Regions from separate parts of the Peribacillus sp. ACCC06369 genome, predicted to be linked through region 2. Evidence: riboswitches for the same ligand, from Rfam matches in the RefSeq annotation. Region 2 holds a riboswitch; each other region holds the start of a gene.
The links. A riboswitch is a leader RNA that binds a small molecule or an ion and turns the genes downstream of it on or off. The one in region 2 is predicted to bind S-adenosylmethionine.
Positions count from the first base shown of each region.

Region 1: another riboswitch for S-adenosylmethionine. It lies ahead of mtnK (S-methyl-5-thioribose kinase); the one in region 2 lies ahead of metK (methionine adenosyltransferase).
Region 3: another riboswitch for S-adenosylmethionine. It lies ahead of QUF78_RS25395 (O-acetylhomoserine aminocarboxypropyltransferase/cysteine synthase family protein); the one in region 2 lies ahead of metK (methionine adenosyltransferase).

Region 1 covers NZ_JAUCEN010000002.1:3,072,951-3,076,229, reverse strand. Annotated here, with positions in the region: gene mtnA (S-methyl-5-thioribose-1-phosphate isomerase) at 1-281, opposite strand, end outside; gene mtnK (S-methyl-5-thioribose kinase) at 296-1,498, opposite strand; SAM riboswitch class I at 1,577-1,730, opposite strand; gene QUF78_RS28040 (hypothetical protein) at 1,962-2,204, shown strand; gene QUF78_RS15715 (nitrilase-related carbon-nitrogen hydrolase) at 2,157-2,555, opposite strand; gene QUF78_RS15710 (pyridoxal phosphate-dependent aminotransferase) at 2,654-3,279, shown strand, end outside.
Region 2 covers NZ_JAUCEN010000002.1:4,783,468-4,786,746, reverse strand. Annotated here, with positions in the region: gene pckA (phosphoenolpyruvate carboxykinase (ATP)) at 1-880, opposite strand, end outside; SAM riboswitch class I at 1,297-1,460, shown strand; gene metK (methionine adenosyltransferase) at 1,624-2,817, shown strand; gene QUF78_RS24215 (hypothetical protein) at 2,978-3,145, shown strand; gene QUF78_RS24210 (hypothetical protein) at 3,182-3,279, shown strand, end outside.
Region 3 covers NZ_JAUCEN010000002.1:4,983,308-4,986,586, forward strand. Annotated here, with positions in the region: SAM riboswitch class I at 142-254, opposite strand; gene QUF78_RS25395 (O-acetylhomoserine aminocarboxypropyltransferase/cysteine synthase family protein) at 373-1,683, opposite strand; SAM riboswitch class I at 1,787-1,893, opposite strand; gene QUF78_RS25400 (thioredoxin family protein) at 2,041-2,352, opposite strand; gene QUF78_RS25405 (toprim domain-containing protein) at 2,353-2,718, opposite strand; gene gcvH (glycine cleavage system protein GcvH) at 2,812-3,195, opposite strand.

The DNA.
Region 1 (3,279 bases), 1.7 Mb from region 2:
CGTGAAGAAGCAAGTTTTTCAATATGCCTCGTTACATTTTTCTTGAATTCCCCTAATTCAGCGGTTGTTTCCTGTTTGGCACCAAGTGCAACACCAAATGCAGCCGTCAGTCCAATTGCTGGGGCACCACGAACTTTTAATGTCAATATGCTGTCATATACATCATCAACAGAATGAAGTTCAATAAATTCTGTTATGGAAGGAAGGGCTTGTTGATTTAATAATGTAATATGGGTATCATCCCATTGTACCGAATATGGTAAGGGTGCTAGTGTAGTCATGTGCAGGTCTCCTTTTAAAGGGTTGAATAAGATGGCAGTGTACGTTGCTTCAACGCTTCAATGACAGCTGGAACATCCAATTCTTCCCGTTTTTTAATTAAAAATGCACCAATTTCCAATGTTGCCGTTTTGGCAGCGATCCTTGTATCTTTATTTTCAATGACGTTTAAATCGGCAACATGGGAAAGGCCAATGGTTCGTCGAATCAGTTCACAGCCGGCAAAACCGAATGCATCTTTTTTGAATTTTGTCAGTAAATAAGGCAGATAACCTTTCACATGGCGGAATGGGCTTTTATTTTGGCCTTCCCATAATTCGGTATAAGTTTCTTCAAAGGCATTCCAAAATTCATGAAGGTGTGAGAAAATCTCTTCCTTTCCAGCGCCATTTCGTGTAATTGCCTGAAAGAGAAGGTTGGCGGTGTATTGACCAAGGTCAAAACCAACGGGCCCATAAAAAGCGAATTCCGGATCAATAACCTTTGTTTCAGTTTCACTTGCAAAAATACTTCCAGTATGTAAATCTCCATGAAGCAAGGCTTCCTGCTCGGTTTCAAAGCTTTGTTTCAGCTTAGCGACCTCAAGTATCACTTCTTGATCATTCCAAATATTTTTGGCGGCATCAGTCAATTCCAGCTCGAAATCTCCCGGAAGTTCCTCAAAAAATGGATCCGTGAAAATAAAGACCTCAGTGATTTTGCAGAGTTCCGGATTCGTGAAATGTCGGGCCACTTCCTTTTTCGCGGATGGTTCTAAATGATAATCTGATGTATAAAATGCCGTCTTCGCTACATATTCACCAATATGCTGTGAAAGCAATGGATATTGATCGCCATCGATCAAGCCTTTTCTAACGATTTTCAAGTGCGATAAATCTTCCATGACTGTGATGGCAAGCTGTTCATCCGAATAATAGACTTGCGGTACGAATTCGGGGCAATAGCTTCTGAAATGAATCAGTGCATTCGCTTCAATGGATGCCCTTTTCAATGTCAGTGGCCAGCTTTCACCAAGTACCTTGGCATAAGGGACAGCTTGTTTGATTATTATTCCTTTGTTTGTGACTGTGTCTGTAATATGAAAAACATAATTTAAATTTCCATCGCCGATTTCTTTACAGTTTAAACTTGCATCCGCATTGACCAACCCAAGTTTTTTTGCAAGGGTTATAGCAGTTTCGTTTGTCAATCTCTTAAAATTTGAATGGTTTTGAGTCATTCTTTTCCCCTCCAGATTCAAAATAAGAATAAAAAAGCCTCTTTCATATAGAAAGAGGCAGAAGTTTTGGCTTCGGACCTCTTATCTTCCAGAAAATGAATTCTGGTGGAATTAGCACCGTGCTCTGTGGATTTTATAATCCGGCGGTGAATCCGCCCCATTTCACAATGGTATTACAGTCGGTTGCTGGGCTTCATAGGGCCTTTATCCCTCAGCCTGCTCTTGATAAGAGTATATGTTTTCTGAAATTTTAATCTTCGGGAAAATAATATCAACTTTTTAAATAGTTTGTCAATGGGGAAATTAATAATAATCCGGCCGACTATCTTCGAATACGGGTATTTTGTTCATGGCCAAAGCCCAGACTCGATCACTGGAGAGCCTTATTGATTAGCCGTGCCATTGAGAACCAATCATATGTTGTAGCCGTTAACCGTTCAGGTTCGGATGTCAATAATATTCCTTGATTATTGATCCATGGGGGAATATCATAGGTGAATCCGGAGAAGCAAACGAACTCTTGACAGGCACCTTGGACTTCAATAAAGTTACAAAAGCACGGAACTTCGGCGCCTTGAACGGTATGGGCTCGCTGCCATTCAGGAAAACGAATGTCATAACAAATGAATCCAGCACATATTTTTTCATCAAGAGTAAATTAACCATCTTTTTCACCTGGCTGCAGGAAATGATGTTCATCCATTAACTGAAATAAGTGAAGCTTATCATATTGTTTAATGAGATTTCCATGCTTATTGATGATGATCATGTTGTTATAGATGCCCTTGCTTGCTCTTTTGGCAACGGAACCCCCAATTATGTGAAACTGGTGTTTCTTTGCCTGATCTTTTAAACATTCAATCGTTTTTTCTGCTTCTTCATCAGCAATCTCATTTAACCTGGTCAAGTCGTATCCTGTTGTCCGAAGCTCTGGTAAAATAACCATATCGGGTTTGGACATTGCTGCTTTTTCCATCCATTGTTCTGCAACCTGAAAATTGATATCTGGTTGCCCGAAGGCAATATCCATTTGAATGCAGGCAATCTTCCACTTCATCGTTAAAAACCCCACATGTAAAAAATGCTTTACAAGACTATGATAAACATATATCATTTGTGACTAGAATTTCAAGAAATTTCAGAGAAGGTGTATAAATGTTGCAATTCGAAAAATCCAGACAACTTCAAAAACTGCCCAAGCAATTTTTTGCCTCTCTAGTCGCAAAAGTCAATGCGATTACGGCGCAAGGTCATGATGTCATTAATTTAGGCCAGGGAAACCCTGATCAACCGACGCCTGAACATATCGTGAAAAGTTTGCAGGTTGCCGCTGAAAAAACGATTAATCATAAATATTCGCCGTTTCGGGGACATCAATATTTAAAAGATGCTGCTGCCGTCTTTTATGAACGTGAATATGGTGTCAAGCTGGATCCGAATAGTGAAGTGGCGATTCTCTTCGGGGGAAAGGCAGGTCTTGTCGAACTGCCGCAGTGTTTATTGAATCCAGGTGATACGATCCTTGTTCCAGACCCCGGCTATCCGGATTATCTTTCCGGTGTCGTTTTAGCACAGGCAAAGACCGAACTGATGCCCTTGACAGAAGAAAATGATTTTCTTCCGAAATACAATGACATACATAAAGAAGTGCTAGTTAAAGCCAAAATGATGTTTTTGAACTATCCGAATAATCCCACAGGTGCTTCTGCAACTGAAAGTTTCTTTGATGAAACCGTCTCCTTTGCAAAAGAGCATTCGATTTGCGTGGTCCACGATTTCGC
Region 2 (3,279 bases):
CGGCACCGAAGCGGATCGCATCGAAAATTTGTGGTTCTTTTTCACGTGAAAGGTTGATCGTTTTCGCATAGCAGCCACCTTCGATGTTGAATACGCCGTTAGAAGACCAGCCGTGCTCGTCATCGCCAATCAGTTTACGGCTAGTGTCTGCGGATAAAGTTGTTTTACCTGTTCCAGACAGTCCGAAGAATAAAGCGACGTCTCCTTCACGTCCTACGTTAGCAGAGCAATGCATTGGAAGGATTCCAGCCTCTGGAAGTAAGTAGTTCATGATCGAGAAGATCGATTTTTTCATTTCTCCTGCATATTCCGTTCCGCCGATCAGGATGGTACGGCGTTCAAATGAAACGATGATGAAAGTTTCGGATGAAGTCCCGTCCACCTCTGGGTCTGCTTTGAAATTAGGTGCCGAAAGAATTGTGAATTCAGCTTCGTGACCTCTTAATTCCTCTTCGTTCGGACGGATGAACAAAGTATGGGCAAAAAGATTATGCCAAGCATATTCATTAACAACTCGGATGGGAAGACGTGATGATTCGTCTGCACCAGCGAAACCTTTGAAAACGAAAATCTCTTCTTTTGCTTTTAGGTAGTCAACTACTTTATTATATAGTTTATTGAAAACATCTTCAGAAATTGGCTGGTTCACTGAACCCCAATCGACTTTATCCTTAACGGATGATTCTTCCACGATATATTTATCTTTAGGTGAACGACCAGTATACTTGCCGGTTTCAGCTTTTACTGCACCAGTTGATGTTAGTACGCCTTCATTTCTGCTTAATACTTTTTCGACCAATTGAGGAACTGAAAGTTGAGTTTGAACATTGTTTCCTGTTAATAACTGGTGTAACTCATTAGAAACATCTACAGAATTCATATATGAGGTACCTTCCTTTGTTTAAGTTTTTATATTACAATTAGTATAACACATTCATTTAAATAGTCTATACTATTTCTTTTAATTTGTGATTATTTTCAACTGGTTTCGTTAATCATTTTTCCTTATTAAGGCGCAGGAACCGAGTCAATACAATTGCATATACTTACATGGAGTGAAAATTTTATTTTAAATAGGAAGTAATTAAGCAACATATTTCTAATTGGCCATTCCTGTTAGTATGCTTTATTTTCTATTATTAATGGCAATTTTCAACATTTCTATTCGCCTTCTACCTTGGAAACCCTTTGAAGACGCTGAAACAACCCATTTTTTCAAGTGGGCGGATATGTTCTTTTTAGAAAAACATTGACAAGTTCCAACCTGATACGATATTATCTTAAATTGTACGGATTCTCTTATCCCGAGTTGGTGGAGGGACAGGCCCTTTGAAACCCAGCAACCTGCCATATTGAACTTGACTCCAAGATCGATCGCCGAAAATAAAGCGATGGTTCTTCAAGGAATAGTGGTGATGGTGCTAACCTGAGCAAGGTAAAAAACCCTTGAACGATAAGAGTGAAAGGATAGAAGACAGAATTTTAAACCTTTCCTCATTTGCCAGGGAAGGTTTTTGTGTATTTATAAGTAATTCTGTGTCTATAGTTGAAACTAATGAGGGAAACGAGTTCCGTAAAAAATCAGGCTTATGCCTACAACATACTAACTTCCAAGGAGGAAATATGATGTCAAAGAAACGTCTATTTACTTCTGAATCTGTTACAGAGGGCCATCCGGACAAAATTTGTGATCAGATTTCAGATTCCATTTTAGATGCTATCCTTGCTAAGGATGCAAATGCACGTGTTGCGTGTGAAACAAGTGTAACAACAGGTCTTGTGCTTGTTGCTGGTGAAATTACAACATCCGCTTACGTGGATATTCCGCGTATCGTTCGTGATACCATTGCAGGAATTGGTTACACACGTGCGAAATATGGTTTCGATGCTGAAACTTGTGCTGTATTGAGTTCCATTGATGAGCAGTCTGCTGATATCGCAGCTGGCGTCGATAAAGCATTGGAAGCTCGTGAAGGAAACATGTCAGAGGAAGAAATCGATGCAATCGGTGCAGGGGACCAAGGTCTTATGTTCGGATTTGCTTGTAATGAAACAGAAGAGCTTATGCCACTTCCGATTTCCTTGGCACATAAACTTTCATTCCGCTTGGCTAAAGTTCGTAAAGATGAAACTCTTGCTTACTTACGCCCTGATGGTAAAACACAGGTAACTGTGGAGTATGATGAGAATAACCGTCCTGTACGTGTAGATACGATCGTTATCTCTACACAGCATGATGCAGAAATTACGCTTGAACAAATTCAAGCCGATATAAAAGAACATGTGATTAAAGCAGTTGTTCCAGCTGAATTGATCGATGCTCAAACTAAGTACTTCATCAACCCGACCGGCCGTTTCGTAATTGGCGGACCTCAAGGGGATGCTGGTCTTACTGGACGTAAAATCATCGTTGATACGTACGGCGGATACGCTCGTCACGGCGGTGGTGCATTCTCTGGTAAGGATGCTACTAAAGTTGACCGTTCTGCGGCATATGCAGCGCGTTACGTTGCGAAAAACATCGTTGCCGCTGGCCTTGCTGACAAAGCGGAAGTTCAATTGGCATACGCAATTGGTGTGGCAGAGCCTGTATCGATCTCGATTGATACATTCGGAACTGGTACAGTTAGCGAAGAAGTCCTAGTTGACCTAGTTCGTGCAAACTTCGACCTTCGTCCAGCTGGTATCATCAAAATGCTTGATCTTCGTCGCCCAATCTACAAACAAACAGCTGCATACGGACATTTTGGCCGTACAGATGTCGATCTTCCATGGGAACGCACGGATAAAGCAGAAACATTAAAAGCACAAGCATAATCCATAAAAAAAGGTGTCCCGCAACAGCGGGGCACCTTTTTTTATGGATTAATTTTGCCTTCAGGGGGAATAATTCAAGAAATCGATAGTTACTCTTGAGTTTGGAGCTTTCTCGTGAATTGGAGCAAATACTCGCGTGTTATGTGCGTTTACTCGTGGATTGGAGCAAATACTCGCGTGTTATGTGCGTTTACTCGTGGATTGGAGCAAATACTCGCGTGTTATGTGCGTTTACTCGTGGATTGGAGCAAATACTCGCGTGTTATGTGCGTTTACTCGTGAATTGGAGCAAATACTCGCGAGTTATGTACGTTTACTCGTGAGTTAGGAGTATTTACTCGCGAAATTAGCATTTACTCGTGAAATGGGAGCAAATACTCGTGAGTTATGTGCTTTTACTCGTGAGTTAGGAGCAAATACTCGTGAAATGGGAGCAAATACTCGCGAGTTAGGAACGTTTAC
Region 3 (3,279 bases), 200 kb from region 2:
AAAACCTATGAACTTAGTTAATTTCTCTACATTATTATCTGTTTCCCCTACCAATTTTGCAGTTCATGCAAAGGTTTTTCCTACTGAAATAGAAAAAACCTTTCTGCATGAGCAGAAAGGCAGGTGAAGAAACAGGCCTTCCTCTCATCTTCCAAAGTGATTAAACTTTGTGTGAATTGGCACCTTTCCAAGGAAATCTCCTTGTCGGTTGCCGGGTTTCATCGGGCACATCCCTCCACCTCTCTTGATAAGAGCTAATATATAGAATATTTGTACATCATTAAGTTCTTTAGTATGTTGAAATTTTATCATAGATAAAAAAGGAGCGCAATGTATAATATTTCTAGTTTAAGAATGCCCAGGACTTTTTGCTTAAACCGTTTTAGAAGTCAAGGAGACGATATTCGTCGCTTTTTCAATTGCCTGCTCCAAATCTTCTATTAAATCCTCTACATTTTCAATCCCAATGGATAAACGGACTTGATCAGCACGCACACCCGCTTTCGCCAGACCTGCATCATTCAATTGCTGATGGGTCGTACTGGCAGGGTGGATGATCAAACTCTTCGCATCCCCTACATTCGCTACATGGGACCATAATTCCACCGAATTGATAAGTTTCGCCCCGGCTTCGCGGTCTCCCTTAATTCCAAAAGTCACAACGGATCCTGCTCCCTTGGGCAAATATTTATCCGCAAGGGCTTTATCGGGATGATCCTCATTAGAAGGATGCGAAACCCAAGTCACGGCCAGGTGATTTTTCAAATATTGAAGTACAGACTTCGTGTTCGAAAGATGCTCTTTCATCCTTACATGCAGCGTTTCAAGTCCAAGCGTAAACTGGAATGCGCTTTGGGCACTTAGCGCAGGGCCTAAATCACGAAGTAACTGCACTCGGGCTTTCGTTATAAAAGCGGCTGGTCCAACTGCCTCGGCGTATACCAGACCGTCGTAACTTGGATCAGGCTCCGTAAAGCCAGGGTAGTTTGGCGAGTTCCAATCGAACTTCCCTCCATCCACGATGACACCGCCTAAAGTGGTTCCATTTCCCAGAAGCCATTTTGTAGCGGAATGGATGACAATATCCGCTCCAAAATCAATTGGTCTGCATAGATACGGTGTAGCGAAGGTATTATCAATGATTAAAGGTATCCCGGCATTGTGGGCAATGTCAGCTACCGCTTCGATATCAAGGACCCTCAAACTTGGATTTCCGATTGTTTCGGCAAATATGGCTTTAGTTCTTGGCGTTATCGCCCTTTTGAAATTTTCAGGGTCATCAGGAGAAACGAACTTCACTTTAATCCCATATTTCGGAAGAGTGTTTTCAAAAAGATTATACGTACCGCCATATAAAGTGGAGGCTGAAACGATCTCATCCCCTGCACCGGCAATATTCAGGATTGACAGTGAGATGGCAGCCATTCCGCTTGCTGTTGCCAATCCGCCGATACCGCCTTCCAATAAGGCCATTCTTTCCTCAAAAACGCTGACCGTGGGATTATGTAGTCGTGTATATATATAGCCATTCTCCTTTAAGCCAAATAAATTCGCTGCATGGTCAGTGTCTTTGAACAAGTATGCATTGCTTTGGTAGATAGGGACTGCACGTGCACCTGTTTCATCAGCTTGCAGACCGCCATGAACACTCAATGTTTCGAAACGCAACTTTTTCTCTGACATATACTATTTCTCCTCTTTCTCTATGGATTTAGTAGGAATTATATTGAAACCGGGCCTTTCAAAACAAAAAAACCACTTCCACAAGAAGAGGTTTTAAAAACGCACCTCATCTTTTCAGAGCTAACACTCTGCTGGAATTAGCACCGTATATAAATTTATACCGGTTGCCGGGCTTCGTCGGGCCAGTCCCTCCGCCACTCTTGATAAGAACTATTAAATTCAGGATGCTTTCTTAATACAAAATATAACATTTTAGAATGAATCAGTCAATGAATTGTTAGAATATTCTTTGTTCAATTCCAATTTGACCGCCACTTGTCCACAACTAAAAAAACCAATCCGTTTCTGATTGGTTTTTCAGCTGATTTCCTTAAGCAATCCATATAAATAAGGAACGGATTGAAAGGCATATATTTTTCTGTGCAGCTGCCCTTTTTTGAAAAACAATAAACACGGGACACTTTCAATTTCATATGATTCGGCAATAGCTTGAACATAATTCATATTCATTTTACCTGCCTTCAGTTCCGGGAAAAGTTCCATGGATATCGTCAGCATCTTGGAAGCCACCTGACAGGTGCCGCATAATGGCGTATATAAATATAAGCAAAATGTTTCCCCTTGTTCAACGGCAAGCTTACACTCTTCTTCTTTCCATTCCTGAATCAATTAGTCGTTCACCCTTTGACTTAAAAATTTCATTTTAACATTCATATTGGCAGATAAAAGCACAGTTGCGATATGATGTTCAGGTGAGCTCTCCACTTCTTTGTACATTTTATTAATATACAGGTGGTTCGCTTCCGGCATTTCCCTTCGGAATTGCTTCCGGAGCTTTTCTCCTGATTCATCTGCGTCAAAAAGGAGATAAACATCACGGTCCATCAATTCATCCACCAATTCATCAAGCTTAGTTAATGATATGGTCCCATTCGTACATCTAATTTCCACATCTTCATTTAAAACGGAGGCAACTTTTCTTCTATCGGAACTGCCTTCTACAATGATCACTTTATCGAATTCGCCCCATTCCATGTCATCACTCCATCTCACGAATTATGTGCGCAACTGCGATTGTACAAAATGAAAAAGAGAGCAGGCCTTTTCAGTCCCCCCTCTCCTTCGTTTTTAACCGTTAATCAAACTCTCATATTCTTCAGCGCTCATCAGGTTTTCAATATCACTGCTATTTGATGGTTCCAGCACGATCATCCATGCTTTTTCAAAAGGAGATTCATTTACATATTCAGGGTTGTCACTTAAGTCTTCGTTTACTTCCACAACCTTGCCACTGATAGGAGCATACAGCTCAGAAACGGTCTTAACGGATTCAACACTTCCAAATGGTTCGTTCGCTTTCAGTTCATCCCCGATTTCTGGAAGCTCAACGAAGACGATGTCCCCAAGCTCGGACTGGGCAAAAGCTGTAATTCCAATGCGCACTGTTCCATCTTCGGTTTTGACCCATTCATGTTCTTTAGTGTAACGAAGTTCTTTTGGTGTTGTTGTCATTATAAACCCTCCATATGTACATCTTATTTTATCTATTCCATTATAAGGTAGATTTATTGTTTAAGTAAGGAATTAACCAAATAT